4 regions of the Burkholderia sp. JP2-270 genome follow, and region 3 is predicted to be linked to each of the others. Evidence: predicted binding sites of a transcription regulator. Region 3 holds the regulator's gene; each other region holds the start of a gene.
What was found. Region 3 encodes HrcA, which represses chaperone genes, less so after heat shock. Its sites were predicted from a motif close to TTAGCACTCNNNNNNNNNGAGTGCTAA; they were not measured.
Positions count from the first base shown of each region.

Region 1: a site for HrcA is predicted at 3,450-3,476, ahead of rpoH (RNA polymerase sigma factor RpoH). Genes of this name have one in related genera too.
Region 2: a site for HrcA is predicted at 2,298-2,324, ahead of DM992_RS17315 (co-chaperone GroES). Genes of this name have one in related genera too.
Region 4: a site for HrcA is predicted at 3,066-3,092, ahead of DM992_RS28325 (co-chaperone GroES). Genes of this name have one in related genera too.

Region 1 covers NZ_CP029824.1:1,210,293-1,215,305, reverse strand. The annotation lists gene ybiB (DNA-binding protein YbiB) at 1-17, shown strand, start outside; gene leuA (2-isopropylmalate synthase) at 398-2,047, shown strand; gene DM992_RS05815 (nuclear transport factor 2 family protein) at 2,179-2,562, opposite strand; gene DM992_RS05810 (acyloxyacyl hydrolase) at 2,608-3,177, opposite strand; gene rpoH (RNA polymerase sigma factor RpoH) at 3,538-4,473, shown strand; gene cydP (cytochrome oxidase putative small subunit CydP) at 4,831-5,013, shown strand, end outside.
Region 2 covers NZ_CP029824.1:3,648,299-3,653,311, forward strand. The annotation lists gene DM992_RS17305 (hydroxymethylpyrimidine/phosphomethylpyrimidine kinase) at 1-61, shown strand, start outside; gene groL (chaperonin GroEL) at 244-1,884, opposite strand; gene DM992_RS17315 (co-chaperone GroES) at 1,931-2,224, opposite strand; gene DM992_RS17320 (SRPBCC family protein) at 2,799-3,314, opposite strand; gene DM992_RS17325 (DUF1571 domain-containing protein) at 3,359-3,991, opposite strand; gene DM992_RS17330 (cupredoxin domain-containing protein) at 3,988-4,419, opposite strand; gene DM992_RS17335 (anti-sigma factor) at 4,454-5,013, opposite strand, start outside.
Region 3 covers NZ_CP029824.1:61,637-66,649, reverse strand. The annotation lists gene recN (DNA repair protein RecN) at 1-1,126, opposite strand, end outside; gene DM992_RS00280 (NAD kinase) at 1,146-2,051, opposite strand; gene hrcA (heat-inducible transcriptional repressor HrcA) at 2,183-3,205, shown strand; gene hemH (ferrochelatase) at 3,353-4,426, shown strand; gene DM992_RS00265 (RNA-binding S4 domain-containing protein) at 4,423-4,830, shown strand; gene DM992_RS42210 (hypothetical protein) at 4,802-4,963, opposite strand.
Region 4 covers NZ_CP029825.1:2,258,873-2,263,885, reverse strand. The annotation lists gene DM992_RS28350 (SDR family oxidoreductase) at 1-499, opposite strand, end outside; gene DM992_RS28345 (LysR family transcriptional regulator) at 677-1,588, opposite strand; gene DM992_RS28340 (NAD(P)-dependent alcohol dehydrogenase) at 1,716-2,735, shown strand; partial or broken gene DM992_RS43565 (porin) at 2,784-2,903, opposite strand; gene DM992_RS28325 (co-chaperone GroES) at 3,125-3,415, shown strand; gene groL (chaperonin GroEL) at 3,428-5,013, shown strand, end outside.

The DNA.
Region 1 (5,013 bases), 1.1 Mb from region 3:
CCCGCACCACGCGCTGACGGCGCGGCGACGACCCGCCCCCGCGGCCCGACCATTTGACACGCACCCGCATCCTGGCATAGAGTTGCCGTCATGCGTTCCTTTCCGAACACCCTCCGAATTACCTCCGGCCGCCTAGCGCGGCCGCTATCGCTACGACTAGCCTAAGGCTGTCGTAGCGCCGTGTGCTGTCCGCACGGTCCCTCCCAGCAGTTCCTCGCAGTACCCCTCTCGCAGTTTTTACAACCCGAAGTCGTCAGCATTCGTCCGTCTATCCGTCGGTCGATTCGCGAAGATCATCCGCATCCGCAGCGCGATCGCGCGCCGCGGTGCGAGGCAGCGCCAACCGTCGCCCCTGCCGCCCGTCTTCGCTCGCGACTTGAGACCCGAGGTCCAGAAGATGAAGCGCAATCCGCAAGACAAGTACCGTCCGTTCGAGCCCGTCCGCATCAATGGCCGCCGCTGGCCGACCCGCACCATCGAGCGCGCGCCCGTCTGGATGAGCACCGACCTGCGCGACGGCAACCAGTCGCTGATCGAGCCGATGAGCATCGAGCAGAAGCTCGAGTTCTTCGAGATGCTGGTCGCGATCGGTTTCAAGGAGATCGAAGTCGGTTTTCCGTCGGCGTCGCAAACCGACTTCGATTTCGTCCGCAAGCTGATCGACGACAAGCGGATTCCCGACGACGTGACGATCGAGGTGCTCGTGCAGTCGCGCGAAGACCTGATCGCGCGCACGTTCGACGCGCTCGAAGGCGTGCCGCGCGCGATCGTGCACCTGTACAACGCGGTGTGCCCGTCGTTCCGCCGCATCGTGTTCGGAATGTCGAAGAACGACGTGAAGGCGCTCGCGGTCGACGGCACGCGCATCATCAAGGAACACGCCGCCGCGCGCCCCGACACGCACTGGACCTTCCAGTACTCGCCGGAAACCTTCAGCATGACCGAGCTGACGTTCGCGCGCGAGATCTGCGATGCGGTCGCGCAAACCTGGCGGCCGACCCGCGACCGCAAGATGATCGTCAACCTGCCGGCCACCGTCGAGGCCGCGAGCCCGAACGTGTTCGCCGACCAGATCGAATGGATGGACCGCAACCTCGCGTATCGCGACAGCATCGTACTGTCCGTGCATCCGCACAACGATCGCGGCACCGCGGTCGCGGCGGCCGAACTCGCGCTGCTCGCGGGCGCCGATCGCATCGAGGGCTGCCTGTTCGGCAACGGCGAGCGCACCGGCAACGTCGATCTCGTCACGCTCGCGCTGAACCTGTACACGCAGGGCATCGACCCGGGCCTCGATTTCTCCGACATCGATGCGGTGCGCCGCGTCGTCGAACGCTGCAACCAGATTTCCGTGCATCCGCGCCATCCGTACGCGGGCGACCTCGTGTTCACCGCGTTCTCGGGCTCGCACCAGGACGCGATCCGCAAGGGTTTCGCGCAGCAGCGCCCCGACGCGGTCTGGGAAGTGCCGTACCTGCCGATCGACCCGGCCGACCTCGGCCGCAGCTATGACGCGGTGATCCGCGTGAACAGCCAGTCCGGCAAGGGCGGCGCGACGTTCCTGCTCGAACGCGGGATGGGCTTCACGCCGACGCGCCGCGTGCAGATCGAATTCAGCCACGCGGTACAGACGCTCGCCGACGCGTCCGGCGAGGAAGTGACGGGCGACGCGATCTGCGCACTGTTCGCCCGCGAATTCTTCGAGACCGACGGCCCGGCCGCGCGCCATGGCAGCGGTGCGCGCTGGCAGAACCGCGAGATCGCGGCAGCGCCGGCAGCGGCCGACGCGACGCCCGAAGACGCCGTGCGACATTTGGCCGCGGCATTCGCGGCGGCCGCCGGCGCCGCGATCGACATCGCATCGTACGAACACGCGCGCACGACGGACGGCCGGATCGCGGTATCGGTCGGCTGCCGGGTCGGCGATGCGCCGCTGCGCCACGGCGTCGGCCTGCACGCCGATGCGGCGAGCGCCGCGCTCGATGCAATCGTCAGCGCAATCAACCGTTCGGCATGGTATTGCACGGACCGGCGCGCGGCAGCCTGACGCTCAGGGTTCGACAGTCAGCGAGCAGGGCGTGACCGCCCGTGCGCCGCGCGATCCGCGCCGCACGGGCCAGCAAAAAGCGGCCCATAAGGCCGCTTCGGTGGGGACATGAAAAAGGGCGCCACGCGCGCTCATGTCTCGGTCGCGCACCGCGTCGCCTGCCATGCGAGCAGGCACCAGCGGCCCTGCTCCTCGGTGTGGACGGACGTATAGGCAATCGGAAAGACCAGGCCGCCGTTGTTCGTTTCCATCTCGATCAATGCGCGCCCGGTGACGACGCAGGTATCGCCGCCGACGGGCAGCACGTCCTGCGACTGGATTTCGATCTGACGATAGCGGCGGCGGCCGGCGACGATGGCGTCGATGAACTGCTGCTTGGTTTCACGTTTGCCGTTGGTGTGCACGAAGAACACCTTGTCCGACAGCAGCGCGTCGAGCGCCTCGCCGTCCCCGTCCACCATCGCCCGGAACCGATCGCGCTCGAGCGCGCGGATCGCATCGACCACCTTCGCCATCGCCTGACTCCTCGGCAACGCGCACGCCGTGCGCGGGCATGCGGATCAGAAGTTGTACTGCACGTAGAACTGGTGGAAATTTATACCAGGATTCGGCTCTTTGATACCCGCGTTAGACACATGTTGAAAACGGTAACCGACCTGATACTGTTGCCGTTCTCCGAACTGTGCGCCGACGCCGACGACATCCACGAACTGGAACGACGTCGCGAGCGAAAGATTGTTGGAGATCGTCGGGGAAGTCAGGAACCGGATGCCGGCGCCGGCCTCGACGAACGGGCGCACCTGGCCCGCGCTCTTGACGAAGCGGAACATCGGCTGCGCGCCGATCTCGCCGATGTTGCCGTGGACGTTGCCGCCCGTGTGCCAGTAGCCGACGTGGCCCTCCATCACGAATGCGAAGTGCCAGCCGCCGATTTCCCACCAGTTCCAGCCCGGATCCCACACCACGCCGAGATCGGCCTTGTCGATCCCGTGACGATCCGAAAACCCGCCGCCCGCCTGGATACCCCATCGATCCGCGAACGCCGCACCCGATCCGCCCAGAAGTGACGCCGCCAGCATCGCATGCAGCGCAAGCCGGCTGCGGGGCCGGCGATTCTTCTTATTGTTCATCTGACACTCCAACTTTGTGGGTTGAATGGAGCCTGCCGCGACGGCCTGGCCCGAGCGAACTGAATGGTATGGTAAAGGACTTTCCGGATCGGCATCACGAAGCGAAATGGCTTCCTTCTAAAACGACAAAAATCGAAATCGTCTACTGATTCCCATCAGAAACAATGGTTTACGGAACTTCGATCCGCCGCCTTGGTCGCAGATTAGACTATCGACTCGACTATCCCGATAGAAAAATCGGGAACTCAGATGCCCACGCCCGCTCTAAGGAATTAGCACTCGGTTTGCGGGAGTGCTAAGATTGGCCCCGGAATCTCATCCGAGACCCGGGGTTTGTCCCTGATTCCAAAGGAGTTTTTAGTGAGCAACGCCCTGACCCTTCCGAATACCCTGAGCCCGACGCCGGCCAAGGCCGAATCGGCAGGCTCGCTGGCGCTCGCAGCTCAATCGATGTTGCCGGGCCAGCTTGGCAACATCGACGCGTATATCCAGGCCGTCAATCGCATTCCTCTGCTGACGGCCGAAGAGGAACGCCAGTACGCAACCGAATTCCGCGAAAACAACAACCTCGACTCGGCGCGCCGCCTCGTGCTGTCGCACCTGCGTCTCGTCGTGTCGATCGCGCGCAACTATCTCGGCTACGGCCTGCCGCACGGCGACCTGATCCAGGAAGGCAACATCGGCCTGATGAAGGCCGTGAAGCGCTTCGATCCGGCCCAGAACGTGCGCCTCGTGTCGTACGCGATCCACTGGATCAAGGCCGAGATCCACGAGTACATCCTGCGCAACTGGCGCATGGTGAAGGTCGCGACGACGAAGGCGCAGCGCAAGCTGTTCTTCAACCTGCGCAGCCACAAGAAGAGCATGCAGGCGATGACGCCCGAGGAAATCGACGGCCTCGCGCAGGAGCTCAACGTCAAGCGCGAAGACGTGACCGAGATGGAAACGCGCCTGTCGGGCGGCGACATTGCGCTCGAAGGGCAGGTGGAAGACGGCGAGGAGTCGTACGCGCCGATCGCCTACCTGGCCGACTCGCACAACGAGCCGACCGCCGTGCTTGCCGCGCGTCAGCGCGACACGCTGCAGACGGACGGCATCGCGCAGGCGCTCGACGCGCTCGACGCGCGCAGCCGCCGCATCATCGAGGCGCGCTGGCTGCACGTCGACGACGACGGCTCGGGCGGCTCGACGCTGCACGATCTCGCCGCCGAGTTCGGCGTGTCCGCGGAACGCATCCGCCAGATCGAAGCGAGCGCAATGAAAAAGATGCGCACCGCCCTCGCCGAATACGCATAAATCCGGCGATTCAGAGCGCTGCATCGAAAACCGCTGCCCGACCGGCAGCGGTTTTTTTTCGTCTGCTTTTTCTGCTTTTCCCGCTGCGTTTCATCCGCTTTACCGCCCGTTTCTGCGCCGATTAATTGACCTGATTCATCAGGTATTAGGCCGTTTTCGGGCCCCTTCCGCATAACCTTGATCTGCCTCAAGTTTCAGGCCGTAGTTAGCGACGGTCTGCCGCAGCGCAGCACTCGGCATCGGAAAGCAGTCCTTTTAAAATTGGCATGTCAGGCGCAAAAGGATTAAAACAGCTTCACGGCCGTCATAAATCCGACGTAAAGTCGCCCTCAATCCGACCTAAATCGATTCAGGATAATCGCCTTGATCTCGATCAATAAAGAGCCTGCGCCGCCTCCCCAGCGGCCGGCCGGCACGATCGGCTGGCGCACGCGCATCGCCGCGTGGGCTCGCGGACCGACCCTCGCCCGCGACATCACCCTGGTGCTGATCGTCAAGCTGATCCTCCTGATGTCGCTCAAATACGCATTCTTCAATCAT
Region 2 (5,013 bases), 140 kb from region 3:
TGCGGATACGCCGCCGGCCACGAAGGTCGAACCGGTGCCGAGGACGTCGCACCGGCATTGAATCAGGCCGGGGCGGGCATGCCCGCCATCGCACGAGGCTCAGCCTCATCGGGTGCGACGCCCGGCCTGCTCACGCTTCCGATTTCCGCGTGCACATAAAAAAAGACCCGCATCGCTGCGGGTCTTTTCTTTTGGCTGGAACGCGCATCGCTGCGCGCTCCGGACACCATCGACCGAAGTCGATTACATGTCCATGCCCATGCCGCCCATGCCGCCCGGCATGCCGCCCGGCATCGGTGCATCTTCCTTCGGCAGTTCTGCAACGGCTGCGTCCGTCGTCAGCAGCAGGCCTGCAACCGAAGCTGCGTTCTGCAGTGCGGTGCGCGTGACCTTGGTCGGGTCGACGACGCCGGCTTCGACCATGTCGACGTACTCGCCCGTCGCTGCGTTGTAGCCGTAGTTGCCCTTGCCTGCAGCAACTGCCGCCACCACGACGCTGGCTTCTTCGCCGCCGTTCGTGACGATCTGGCGCAGCGGCTCTTCCATTGCGCGCAGCACGATCTTGATGCCGGCGTTCTGGTCGGCGTTCAGGCCGGTCAGGCCCGCGATCGCGGTGCGAGCGCGGATCAGCGCAACGCCGCCGCCTGCCACGATGCCTTCTTCCACAGCTGCGCGCGTTGCGTGCAGTGCGTCTTCGACACGTGCCTTCTTTTCCTTCATTTCGACTTCGGTCGCAGCGCCGACCTTGATCACTGCCACGCCGCCGGCCAGCTTGGCCACGCGCTCTTGCAGCTTTTCACGGTCGTAGTCCGACGTCGCTTCCTCGATCTGCGCGCGCACTTGCTTCACGCGTGCTTCGATGTTCACGGCTTCGCCTGCGCCGTCGATGATCGTCGTGTTTTCCTTGCCCACTTCGATACGCTTCGCCTGACCCAGTTCTGCCAGCGTTGCCTTCTCGAGCGTCAGGCCGGTTTCTTCCGCGACGACCTGACCGCCGGTCAGGATCGCGATGTCTTCCAGCATCGCCTTGCGACGATCGCCGAAGCCCGGTGCCTTGACCGCGACGGTCTTCAGGATGCCGCGGATGTTGTTGACGACCAGCGTTGCGAGCGCTTCGCCTTCGACGTCTTCAGCGATGATCAGCAGCGGACGGCCAGCCTTCGCGACTTGCTCGAGCACCGGCAGCAGATCGCGGATGTTCGACACCTTCTTGTCGTGCAGCAGCACGAACGGGTTGTCGAGGACGGCGACTTGCTTGTCCGGGTTGTTGATGAAGTACGGCGACAGGTAGCCGCGGTCGAACTGCATGCCTTCGACGACGTCGAGTTCGTCAGCCAGCGACTTGCCGTCTTCGACGGTGATCACGCCTTCCTTGCCGACCTTGTCCATCGCTTCAGCGATGCGATCGCCGATCGACGAATCGCTGTTCGCCGAGATCGAGCCGACCTGCGCGATTTCCTTGTTCGTCGTGCACGGCTTGCTGATCTTCTTCAGCTCTTCGACAGCCGCTGCGACTGCCTTGTCGATGCCGCGCTTCAGGTCCATCGGGTTCATGCCCGATGCGACGTACTTCATGCCTTCGCGGACGATCGATTGCGCGAGGACGGTTGCCGTCGTCGTGCCATCGCCTGCGTTGTCGCTGGTCTTGGAAGCAACTTCCTTGACCATTTGCGCGCCCATGTTCTGGAGCTTGTCCTTCAGCTCGATTTCCTTCGCGACCGACACACCGTCCTTGGTGACCGTCGGGCCGCCGAAGCTGCGCTCGAGCACGACGTTGCGGCCCTTCGGACCCAGCGTGACCTTGACTGCGTTGGCGAGAATGTTCACGCCTTCGACCATCTTCGAACGGGCGGAATCGCCGAATACGACGTCTTTAGCTGCCATCTTCTAACTCCTTGAATTCTTGGGAATATGTACCGTCGAAGGACGCTTAGTTAGCGTTGACCACGGCCATGATGTCTTCTTCGCGCATGACCAGCAGTTCCTGGCCGTCGACCTTCACGGTCTGGCCTGCGTACTTGCCGAACAGGACGCGATCGCCGACCTTCACGTCGAGCGCGATCGGGGCGCCCTTGTCGTCACGCTTGCCCGGGCCGACCGCGAGGATCTCGCCTTGATCCGGCTTTTCAGCAGCGGCTTCGGGGATGACGATGCCCGAGGCGGTCTTGGTTTCTTGATCCAGACGCTTGACGATCACGCGATCGTGCAAAGGACGAAGGTTCATATTCACTCCTCTCTTGACTGAGATTGAAGAACGCTTGGGGAATCTGCCCGGCGGAACGCCCGGCAGAGAATTGTTAGCACTCTCGTGCAGCGAGTGCTAATTATATGGACGGGTTTTGACAAATTCAAGAAGGGAAACCGAACGAATTTTTCGAACGGCGCGGCAGCGGGAAAAACACGCGAAAACAACCAAAAACCCTTTAGAAACAAAACCCTGACGAACACACCAAGCCTGGCCGGCGGGCCCGAGGGGCCCGCGAATCCCATCCAGCCCCGTTTGGACACCGGGTAAGCACGGAGTTCCTGAGGCCGGCGACATCGCATCAAAAAAACTGTGCCGGCGACGATCCGGCATGCTGCAACGCCGCCTTCGCGTACGCCGGACGCCCCTTGCGCGCCCTCCTCGCCGATGCATCGATGTCGATCCGATGTGTTCGTGCGCGTACGCGTGCCGGGACGCCGGTGTCCGGCCGTCGGCGAACGCGTTGCGCTCGTCGTCGACGGTGCGGCGATGGCGTACGCGCGCTGAGCGGCGCGGCCGGTGGTCACGCAGCGTCACGCCCCGTCACACGTCGTCACGTATCGGCGCAGCCCGCGCCCGACAGCGGCCGGAAGGTCCGGCCCTCCGTCTCGACCGCCGCGCCCAGCAGCCGCGCGAGCCCTTTGGCGCCTTCGCGCATCACGACGTCGTGATTCCATCTGAACAGCGGACGCGCGATCGGCTCCAGCCAGTTCATCCACTTCAGCTGCGTGCGGATGTGCCAGTCGTAGCGCACGACGGTGCACGCGCCGTCGCCGGCAAACGACCAGCATCCGTCGCCTTCGATCGCGCCGCTCGCGCGGCCTTCGAGCGCATGCCCGGGCTCGACGCGCCGCACGCGCATGTCGAAGGTCAGCCGGTACGGCAGCGCGCCCTTCCACGTATACCGGTGCAGCGCACCGACGCCGCGCGCGTCGCCCGGCTCGATCTCGACGGTGCGCACGGCGCCCTTCCACCAGTCGGGCCAGCGGTCGACCTGGTAGATCGCGTCCCAGACCGCCGCGAGCGGCGCGTCCACACGCCAGGTCGTCGAGAACCGGTATTCCGCCATGCAGCCTCCGGCATGCGCGTCAGGGGCATGAATCAGCGCACCGATCAGGGCGCGAAGAAGCGCTCGGGAAACGCGACGTCGATCTCGATATCGTCGAGCGTCACGGTTTCGAGCGGCACGTCGTCATCGTCCGCAAAGCTGACGATCTTCAGCGGAAAACCGTCCTCGGCGTCCAGCCACAGCCGGTAGCGATGCACGCCGCCGACCGCATGTGCGGGCGCGCCCGTGACCGACACGCGCAGCGCGGTCCGGCCGCCGACGGCCTCCTCGCCTTCGGTCACCGTCGCGCCGCCCTGCTGCAGCGCATGAACGTTTCGCAGCAGTTCGCCGACGTCCGACCGGTCGACCCGGTGGCCGCTGCGGTCGCGCACGAGCGGATTGGACGGCGACAGCGTCAACGCGGGCGGCGCGTGCGCGCCGAACGGGCGCAGCCGCACCTTGCCGTCGCCGGGATCGTATGCGAGCACCGCGCCGTGATGAGGCGACACGAAATCCATCCGGACAAAGCCCGGTTTCAGGTACGCGTAGCGGATTTCGGCGCGTTCGCCGCTCCGCGCCGACGAGCGGATCGTCGCGCGGTACGAGCGGACGTGTTCGAAATGTGCCTGCGCAACGGTCACGGGATCGGCTGTCATGCTCGCTCCTATCAGGCTCGCGGCCAGCAACGCGGCGATCACGGCGCCGCCTCGACGTCGAGCACGCCTTCCATCCCGCGCTCGCGATGGCTCCTGAAAAACAGCAGCCGATGCGTGCAATAGTAGGCGAACCGGCCCGGCTGCGCCGGTGTGAAGCGAAGCTTCTTCGGCGTCGTGGCCAGCTCGGTGTGGACCGCGATGCCGGCCTGCGGCGCATCGATTTCGAAACTGTGCGGCGCCACGCCGGGCTCGGCCGACACGGTCAGCTCGACCGGCACGTGCGCGCGCACGATCACGCGGTTCGGGCGGAAGAAATAGCTGCCGCCTACGATCGTCACCCGTTGCACGCCGTCGGCATCGACCGGCACGCGCACGGGCGCATCGCCGTCGGCCCGCGCGAGCGCGGCGCCCGCGACGAGTGCTGCCAGCATCGGCATCAGCACGAGCGCCTTCGCCATCTTCGTCGTCATCTTCATCGCCTGCTCCCTGCCGGCACCGCGCACGTCATCCCTTCCACGCGTCGGTCGAGCCGCCTAGCGCGCCGCACGCTTCGATCGCGAGCTCGCGCAGGCGCCGTTCGTCGCCGCGGCCGGACAGCGCATAGCCCATGCCGCGATCCGACCAGAAATACGTGTAGCGGCCGTCGGCCGACATCGCCCGCGGCGCGAGGTGCCGCGCGTCGTACGCGGTCATGTACAGCGTCACGCGCTTGCCGTCCGCCCGCTGGTACATGAGCTGCGCGGCCGGCCCCGCGTCGCCGGGCAGCAAGCGGCCGCCCAGCAGCGCGTAGCCGTATTCATCGAGCGACGGCGCGCGCACGGGCCGCCCGACACGCGCCGACAGCCACGCGGCAAGGTGCGCGGGATCGCCCGCACCGACCTCGACCGGGTGCTCGCGATCGGCTGCGTACACCGCATACGCGACATCCGCGCGCGCGGCGAACGCCGGTTCGCTGCCGAACGCGGCCCAGCCCGCGTGCAGCGCGACGCCGATCAGCAGCCCGGCCGCCAGCCCCGCGAACGCATACGCGATAGCGCGCCCGCGCGGCGCGCGGCGCTGCACGA
Region 3 (5,013 bases):
TCACGGCCGTGCCCAGTGCCTTGGCGGCCTGCGCGCGCGCCTTCGACAGGTGTTTCGCGTCGGCGAGATAGGCTTCGCGCGCCTTGGCCTGCACTGCCTCGAGCGCGCCGAGATCGGCGGCCGCGTCGAGCGCGGCGAGCTGCGCGCGGCGAGCCGCATGTTCTTCGTGCAGCGTGTCGGGCGGCAGCCGGAACTTGCGGGCGGTCGAGTGCAGCGCATCGAGACGCGTTTCGACCTGCGCGAGCCGCTCGGGATCGAGATCGACGCGCTGTGCATAGTGCGACAGCGAATAGACGGCTTCCTGCAGCTGGATTTCGGCCGGTTCGAGCGACGCGAGTGCGTCGCCGAGCGCGGTGTCGTAGTCGGCGAGGCTGCGCAGCTTCGACACGATCGCGCCGAGCTGCGCGAGCATCGCGTCGTCGGACTCCGACAGCGCGTTGAGCGCGCCGCGCACGCCTTCGATCAGGTTCGCCGAATGCGACAGGCGCTTGTGCTCGTTGCTGACTTCGTCCCATTCGCCGGCTTGCGGCGCGAGCTTGTCGAGCTCGGCGAGCTGCCACGCAAGCTTTTCGCGTTCGAGCTGCAGCTCGCGCTCGTGCGCCTTCGCGGCGTCGATCGCCTGCGTCGCGTCGCGCCAGACGCGCCATGCGCGCGCGACGTTCGCGGCATCGGCGACGAGCCCCGCATGCGTGTCGAACAGCTCGCGCTGCGCATCGGGCCGCATCAGCAGCTGGTGCGCGTGCTGGCCGTGGATGTCGACGAGCATCTCGCCGAGTTCGCGCAGTTGCGCGAGCGTCGCGCTGGTGCCGTTGATGAACGCGCGCGAACGGCCGTTCGCGTCGATCACGCGGCGCAGCATTACGGTGTCCTCGGCGTCGAACGCGTGTTCGTCGAGCCAGCGCGCGACGCGGTCGTGCGGCGTGAATTCGGCCGTGATGTCGGCGCGGCCGCAGCCGGTGCGCACGACGCTCGCGTCGGCACGTTCGCCGAGCGCGAGGGCGAGGGCATCGATCAGGATCGATTTCCCGGCGCCGGTTTCGCCGGAAAAGACGGAAAAGCCGCTGTCGAATTCGAGATCGAGCGCGGCCACGATGACGAAGTCGCGGATCGAGAGGTGGCGGAGCATGGTGTCGGGCGGTGGGGCGTCAGGACGCCGTGTCGTCGTCTTCGTTCGACGCGTGTTCGTTCCAGTGCAGCTTCTTGCGCAGCGTCGCGTAATAGCTGTAGCCGATCGGGTGCAGGAACGGCACCGTGTGCTTCGAGCGGCGCACCTCGATCGTGTCGTTCAGTTCGAGCGAGGTGAACGACTGCATGTCGAAGTTCACGTTGACGTCGCGACCGCCGACGATCTGGATCGCGATCTTGGAATCGTCGGGCAGCACGATCGGCCGGTTCGACAGCGCGTGCGGCGCGATCGGCACGAGCACGATGCCCTGAAGCTGCGGATGGAGGATCGGGCCGGCCGACGACAGCGCATACGCGGTCGAGCCCGTCGGCGTGGCGACGATCAGGCCGTCCGAACGCTGGTTGTACATGTACCGGCCGTCGACCGACGCGCGCAGCTCGACCATCCCGGAGAAACCGCTGCGGTTCACGACGACGTCGTTGAACGCGAGCGCGTGATAGATCGGTTCGCCGTCGCGCATGATCCTGGCCTCGAGCAGCGAGCGCTCCTCGCGCTCGAACTTGCCGGCCAGCATCACGGGGACGAGCGCGTGCATGTCGGCCGCCGCGATGTCCGTGATGAAGCCGAGCCGCCCGTGGTTGATCCCGATCAGCGGCGTCCGGTACGGCGCGAGTTGGCGGCCGATGCCGAGCATCGTGCCGTCGCCGCCCAGCACGACCGCCACGTCCGCACGCGCCCCGATTTCGGCCGGGGTGAGCGCCGGATAGCCGGTGATGCCGAACTCGCGCGCGGTATCGCCTTCGAAAACGACCTCGAAGCCCAGCTTTGCTAGGCTGGCAGCCAGTGTGGCGAGCGGCTCGGCGATGCCGGGCGTGTTGCTCCGGCCGACGAGCGCGACAGTATTGAACTGATTACCGGTTTTCATGCCGGCATTACACCATAGCTCGTTGACGAAAAGAACCGGCTGCGCGCGGACGGGGCCGGATCGTGCCGGCCCGCGCAACGGTGGCCGACGCCACTCGCCGCGGTCGCGCGGTTGCGCTAAAATTTTCCACCATGCTAGATCCTCGCGCACGAACCCTCCTGAAAACCCTGATCGAACGGTATATCGCCGACGGTCAGCCAGTCGGATCGCGCACGTTGTCCCGTTACTCCGGGCTCGAGCTGAGCCCGGCGACGATCCGCAACGTGATGTCCGACCTGGAGGAGCTCGGCCTCGTGTCGAGCCCGCACACGTCGGCCGGCCGCGTGCCGACGCCGCGCGGCTACAGGCTGTTCGTCGACACGATGCTGACGGTCGAGGTGCCGATCGACGCCGAGGCCGTCGCGCGGCAGGTGCAGAACACGCTGCAGGCCGGCGAGCCGCAGCAGCGCGTCGTGGCGGCCGCCGCGAGCGTGCTGTCGAACCTGTCGCAGTTCGCGGGCGTCGTGCTGACGCCGCGCCGCAGCCACGTGTTCAAGCAGATCGAGTTCATGCGCCTGTCGGACAAGCGCATCCTGCTGATCATCGTGACGCCCGAGGGCGACGTGCAGAACCGGATGCTCGCGACGCCGCGCGACTACTCGCCGTCGCAACTGACCGAGGCGTCCAACTACATCAACGCGCATTTCGCCGGGCTGTCGTTCGACGAGGTGCGCCGTCGCCTGCGCGACGAGATCGACCAGTTGCGCGGCGACATGACCACGCTGATGCATGCGGCCGTGACGGCCAGCACCGAGGTGCCCGACACCGAGGACACCGTGCTGATTTCCGGCGAACGCAACCTGCTCGAGGTGGCGGATCTGTCGTCCGACATGGCCCGGCTGCGCAAGCTGTTCGACGTATTCGACCAAAAGACGGGCCTCCTGCAACTGCTCGACGTGTCGAGCCACGCCCAGGGCGTGCAGATCTTCATCGGCGGCGAATCGACACTCGTGCCGATCGAGGAAATGAGCGTCGTTACCGCCCCTTACGAGGTGAACGGGCAGATCGTCGGCACGCTCGGCGTGATCGGCCCGACCCGCATGGCGTACAACCGCGTGATCCCGATCGTCGACATCACCGCGCGGCTGCTGTCGCTCACGCTGAGCCAGCAGTAGCCTGCGAGCGCCAGCCCGATCCCGCCCCGTCATCGTGCCGCGGCGCCGCGTGCGCCGACAGTCGGCCGAACGGCCAGCCGACCGGCGCGAGGCGGCCCGCTATAATTGAGAGCCGTCCGGTCCCGTGCCCCGAGCACGTTCTTGCCCATGCGTTTCGATCTTGAGCCGCCTTCGAGTATCGCGGCCGCCCATCGTATCGGTGTGCTGCTGATCAATCTCGGCACGCCCGATGCGCCCACGCCGCGTGCCGTGCGGCGCTATCTGGCCGAATTCCTGTCGGATCCGCGGGTCGTCGAGATTCCGCAGGCCGTCTGGCAGGTGCTGCTGCGCACGCTGATCCTGCCGCTGCGCGGCCGCGCGTCCGCGAAGAAATACGCGGCCGTCTGGATGCCCGAGGGCTCGCCGCTGCGCGTGCATACCGTGCGCCAGACCGACGGCGTGCGGCACCTGCTCGCGTCGAACGGTTATCACGTGCAGGTCGACTACGCGATGCGCTACGGCAGTCCGAACATCTCGCACGCGCTCGCGCAGTTCAAGCGCGCCGGCGTCGAGCGCGTGCTGCTGATGCCGATGTATCCGCAATACTCGGCGTCGACCACGGCCACCGCATTCGACGCCGCATTCGACGCGCTCTCGCGCATGCGCAACCAGCCGGAGGTGCGCACGATACGGCACTACGCCGACCATCCGGCCTATATCCACGCGCTGGCCGAGCAGGTGCGCCAGTATTGGGCGCAGCACGGCCGGCCGGATTTCGCGGCCGGCGACAAGCTCGTGCTGAGCTTTCACGGCGTGCCGAAGCGCACGCTCGACCTCGGCGACCCCTATCACGACCAGTGCCAGCAGACGGGCGCGCTGCTGATGGCCGCGCTCGGGTTGTCGACGACCGAGTGCCGCGTCACGTTCCAGTCGCGTTTCGGCAAGGCCGAATGGCTGCAGCCTTATACCGCGCCGACGCTGCGCGAGTTCGGCGAGGCCGGCGTACAGCGGGCCGACGTGTTCTGTCCCGGTTTCACGGCCGATTGCCTGGAGACGATCGAGGAGATCGGCATGGAGGTGCGCGACGAGTTCCTCGCCGGTGGCGGCAAGGCATTCCACCGGATTCCGTGCCTGAACGGCGCACCCGCGTGGATCGGCGCGCTCGGCGAGATCGTCGCCGAGAATCTGCAGGGCTGGCCGGTCAAGGCCGCGCAGCCCGAAACGGCGGGTGAGGTGCGATGAATTACAAGATTTCGACCGAACCGGGCGCGAAGCTGCGCATCGACAAATGGCTGTGGGCGGCCCGGTTCTTCAAGACGCGCTCGCTTGCGACCGATGCGGTCGACAAGGGGCACGTGAAGATCGGCGGGGCTGCAGTCAAGCCGGCGAAGGAAGTGCGCGTGGGCGACGAGGTCGAAATTGCGATCGACGGCATCGTCTGGCACATTGCCGTCCTCGGCGTGTGCGACGTGCGCGGGCCGGCGAGCGTCGCGCAGACGCTTTACGAGGAAACGGAAGCGGGGCGGGCCGCGCGGCTCGCCGAACTGGAGCGGCGCCGCACGTATCGCGAGCCGGCGGCCGAATTGCACGGCCGGCCGACGAAGCGCGACCGGCGCATCATCGACAGATTTTCTGGTGGGAGCTGAACATCTGGTCGAACGTCGCCCGCGCGCTCCCGTATTCGGTCGTGCGGTCGGTCACGGCTCCCGACAGGCAGATGGTGGTGGTGCCGGCAATGAGTACCAGCGCGACCACCGATATCGCAAAGGTCAGTTTCACGGTACTCCCCTCGAGAAGGGGTGAAAACGGCGCCAGGGGGTGGTTGTAAG
Region 4 (5,013 bases), on a different replicon from region 3:
CGTTGACGGTCACGCCATGTTCGGCGAGTTCGAGCGCCCACGTGCGCGTGCAGCCGACGAGCGCGCTTTTTGCGGCCGAGTATGCAGTGCGATCGAGGCTGCCGAAAATCGCGCGGCTGCAGATGTTGACGATGCGCCCGTGGCCGCGCGCCTTCATCGCGTCCGCAAAGTGCTGAGTAACCTGGATCGCGGCTCGCACGTTGAGATCGAACACCGCCTGCAGCGACCCGAAATCGATCTGCCCGAGCGGCTGCGGCAACACGATGCCGGCGTTGTTGACGATGCCGTCGACGTCGTGCCGCTCGCTGATGCGCGCAAGGGTTGCCGCCGTCTGTTCGATGTCGGCAAGATCGCACGCGAGCAATTCGCCGGGGAAATCGACGCCCTGCGCATGCCGCGCAAGGCCGATGACGCGATGGCCGCGCTGCGCCAGAAATGCGCTGACCGCGAAGCCGATGCCGCGCGACGCGCCGGTGACGAGGTAGGTGCGGGATGACATGATTCGTGCCTTTGTGGAAGGAATCGAAGAAGTCGCGATGCGTACGCAGCCACGCGGCGCATCCGCGTTCCGGACGATTGTGCATCGGGCCGGAAAAACACGTACGGTCGCCGCACTCGCATCGTTCAGCCGCTCCGCCAGGATGCGGTGCGCGCTTGTGCGGGCCGCCTTCCCGTCTCAGTCCTCCGACGCCAGCATCCGCGGAATCTCGTCGACCAACGCATCGATGACGACACGCACCTTCGACGGCACGTGGCGCGACGACGGCCGCACCGCGAACACCTCGGCGCCCGACACGCTGTTGCTGTCCATCACGAGCGCGAGGCGACCGTCGCGCAGGTAAGGCGCCATCAGCCAGCACGGCAGCCACGCGAGGCCCGCGCCGGCAGCGGCCGCGTCGGCGATCGCCTGCAGGTCGTCGAACCGCAGGCGGCCGGCCGCGCGGTGGTCGTGCACCGCGCCGTCCGCACCGATGATCCGCCATGGCGCCGGCTGCCCGCCGCGCGAATACGCGATGCCGACGTGCGACCCGAGTTCGTCGGGCCCCTTCGGCCGGCCATGACGTTCGAGATACGCCGGCGACGCGCAAATGCCCATTCGCTGTACGCCAAGCCGCCGCCCGACGAGCGTGCTCGTATCCGCAAGCTCGCCGATGCGCACCGCGATGTCGAACCCGTCGTTGATCAGATCGGCCAGGCGATCGCTGAACGACACGTCGATCTCGAGCCTCGGATGACGCTCGACGAGGCGCCGCATGACGGGTGCAACGCATTGCCGCCCGAACAGCACCGGCACGCTGATGCGCAGCCGCCCCGACGGCTCGCGCCGGCCCGCGTCGAGCGCAGCCTCCGTTTCGCCGAGATCGGCCAGCAGCCGCCGGCACTGCTCGTAATAGACGAGCCCTTCGTCGGTCAGGCTGAGCTGGCGCGTCGTGCGCTGCAGCAACCGCGCGCCGAGACGGCGTTCGAGCCGCGCGACGACCTTCGCGATGGCCGAACGCGTGACGCCGAGGCGCAGCGCCGCCGCCGCGAAGCTGCCCGACTCCACGACGTCGACAAATTCGGCGATGCCCCGCAGACGCTCGTCCATGCGATTCCGCTCCGGTTGTATGACAGGTTTGTGTCCACAACGGCGACAGTCAGTGGCCGAATTCTCGCCAATGCGTCCCCGTGCGCAACACTATGATAGTTCGACCTATCTCGAAAAAGGAGTCGACATGCACGCATGGCAAGTCAAACCGGGCGACGGCGCTGCCGGGCTCCGGCGCATCGACGCGACGCGCCGGCCCGTCGGGCCGACCGACGTCGTCGTGAAAATCCACTCGGCAGGACTGAACTACCGCGACCTGATGTTCGCGCGCGGCGACTATCTCGGCATCGGCAAGGACGCGCTGATTCCTGTCGCCGACGGCGCCGGCGAAGTCGTCGAAGCCGGCCGCGACGTCACGCGCTTCAAGCCGGGCGATCGCGTGATCAACACGTACTTCCCGCGCTGGATCGACGGGCCGCCCACGCCGCAGAAAGTCTCGGGTTCGCCCGGCGCGCAATTCGACGGCGTGCTGGCCGAGCACTTCGTGTCCGACGAAGCGGCGCTGGTCGCGATCCCCGCGCATCTCGACTACGACGAAGCGGCGACGCTGTCGTGCGCGGGCATCACCGCGTGGAATGCGCTGTTCGCCGACGGCGGCGCGGGGCCGGGCTCGACCGTCGTGCTGCTCGGCACGGGCGGCGTCTCGATCGTCGCGCTTCAGCTCGCACACGCGGCGGGGTTGCGCACGATCGTCACGTCGTCGAGCGACGCGAAGCTCGAACGCGCCCGCGCACTCGGTGCGGACGCAACGATCAACTATCGCGCGACGCCCGAGTGGCAGCACGAAGTGCTGCGGCTCACCGGCGGCGCGGGCGCGGATCTCGTCCTGGAAGTCGGCGGACACGACACGCTGCCGCGCTCGGTCGCCGCGACGAAGATGGGCGGCATCGTGTCGGTGATCGGCGGCGTCAGCGGCTTCGGCGGCCCAGAACTCGGGCTGCTGTCGCTGATCGGCGGCATACGGCAATTGCACGGGATCATGGTCGGCAGCCGCGCGATGCTCGACGACGTCGTGCGGTTCGTCGATGCGAAGCGGATCAAGCCGGTAGTCGATCGCGTGTTCGGCTTCGACGAGGCGCCGCAAGCGTATGCGCACCTGCAGTCGGGGCAGCATTTCGGCAAGGTCGTGATTCGCGTCGCTTCGTGATGGATGGATGAAGGCGGCGGGCCGCCGCCTTCTTTCCGGCAGGTTCCGTCAGAACCTGTGCCGGATCCCCGCATGCACCATCAACTGCTTCGAGTTCGGCGACCGATCGGCCGCGCCCGGGATATACGCGTGATCGAGCGACGAGCCGGTCGCGTCGCCTGCGATCCGCAAGCATGCGCGATCCGCGCGCAACGAGGATCTTGCGCTGTTCAGGACGGTATCGCTGCTGATCTGACGACCCCCTCCGCCCGTCTCCCGTCCATAGCGCATCCGCGCAAATGCTTTTCCGAATCCGTTATTGGATCGCGCCGTCGCGCGTTTTTATACTCGTCAGCACTCTCTGATGAAGAGTGCCAGCCAATTTCGACAGAACAGCACAGGACGAAAAGATGAGCCTACGCCCCTTGCACGACCGCGTCATCGTGAAGCGACTCGACCAGGAAACCACCACCGCGTCGGGCATCGTGATCCCCGACAGCGCCGCAGAGAAGCCCGACCAGGGCGAAGTGATCGCCGTCGGCCCCGGCCGCAAGGACACGGACGGCCAGCGCATCGTGCCCGACCTGCAGGTCGGCGAACGCGTGCTGTTCGGCAAGTACGCGGGCCAGGCCGTCAAGGTGGACGGCAATGAGTTCCTCGTGCTGCGCGAGGAAGACATCGTCGCGGTCGTCAATCAATAACGGAGCGCAATCATGGCAGCGAAGGAAATCATTTTCAGCGACGTCGCACGTGCGAAGCTGACCGAAGGCGTGAACATTCTCGCGAACGCGGTGAAGGTCACGCTCGGGCCGAAGGGCCGCAACGTGGTGCTCGAACGCAGCTTCGGCGCGCCGGTCGTCACGAAGGACGGCGTGTCGGTCGCGAAGGAAATCGAACTCGCGGACAAGTTGCAGAACATCGGCGCGCAGCTCGTGAAGGAAGTCGCGTCGCGCACCAGCGACGCGGCCGGCGACGGCACGACCACGGCCACCGTGCTCGCACAGGCGATCGTGCGCGAAGGCCAGAAATACGTCGCGGCCGGGCTCAACCCGCTCGACCTGAAGCGCGGTATCGACAAGGCCGTCGCAGCGGCCGTCGACGAGCTGAAGAAGATCAGCAGGCCCACCACCACGAGCAAGGAAATCGCGCAGGTCGCGACGATCTCCGCGAACGGCGAGGAATCGATCGGCCAGCGCATCGCCGAAGCGATCGACCGCGTCGGCAAGGAAGGCGTGATCACCGTCGAGGACGGCAAGTCGCTCGCCGACGAGCTCGACGTCGTCGAGGGGCTGCAGTTCGATCGCGGCTACCTGTCGCCGTACTTCATCAACAACCCCGACAAGCAGATCGCCGAGATCGAGAACCCGTACATTCTGCTGCACGACAAGAAGATCTCGAACATCCGCGACCTGCTGCCGGTGCTCGAACAGGTCGCGAAGTCGGGCCGGCCGCTGCTGATCATCGCGGAGGACGTCGAAGGTGAAGCCCTCGCGACGCTCGTCGTGAACAACATTCGCGGAATCCTGAAGACCGTTGCCGTCAAGGCGCCGGGCTTCGGCGACCGCCGCAAGGCGCTGCTCGAGGACATCGCGATCCTCACCGGCGGACAGGTCGTCGCCGAGGAAACGGGCCTGACGCTCGAGAAGGCGACGCTGGCCGAACTCGGCCAGGCGAAGCGCATCGAGGTCGGCAAGGAGAACACGACCGTGATCGACGGCGCGGGCGATGCGAAGAACATCGAAGCGCGCGTGAAGCAGATCCGCGTGCAGATCGAAGAAGCGACGTCGGACTACGACCGCGAAAAACTGCAGGAACGCGTCGCAAAGCTCGCGGGCGGCGTTGCGGTGATCAAGGTCGGCGGTGCGACCGAGATCGAGGTGAAGGAGAAGAAGGATCGCGTCGACGACGCGCTGCACGCGACGCGCGCGGCCGTCGAGGAAGGCATCGTGCCGGGCGGCGGTGTCGCGCTGATCCGCGTACGCCAGGCGATCCGCGAGCTGAAGGGCGTGAACGCCGACCAGGATGCGGGCATCAAGATCGTGCTGCGCGCGCTCGAGGAACCGCTGCGCCAGATCGTCGCGAACGCGGGCGAGGAAGCGAGCGTCGTCGTCGCGAAGGTTGCGGAAGGCTCGGGCAACTTCGGCTATAACGCGCAGACGGGCGAGTACGGCGATCTCGTCGAATCGGGCGTGCTCGATCCGACCAAGGTCACGCGCACCGCGCTGCAGAACGCGGCATCGGTCGCCGGGCTGCTGCTGACGACCGATGCAACCGTGTTCGAAGCGCCGAAGGATGCGGC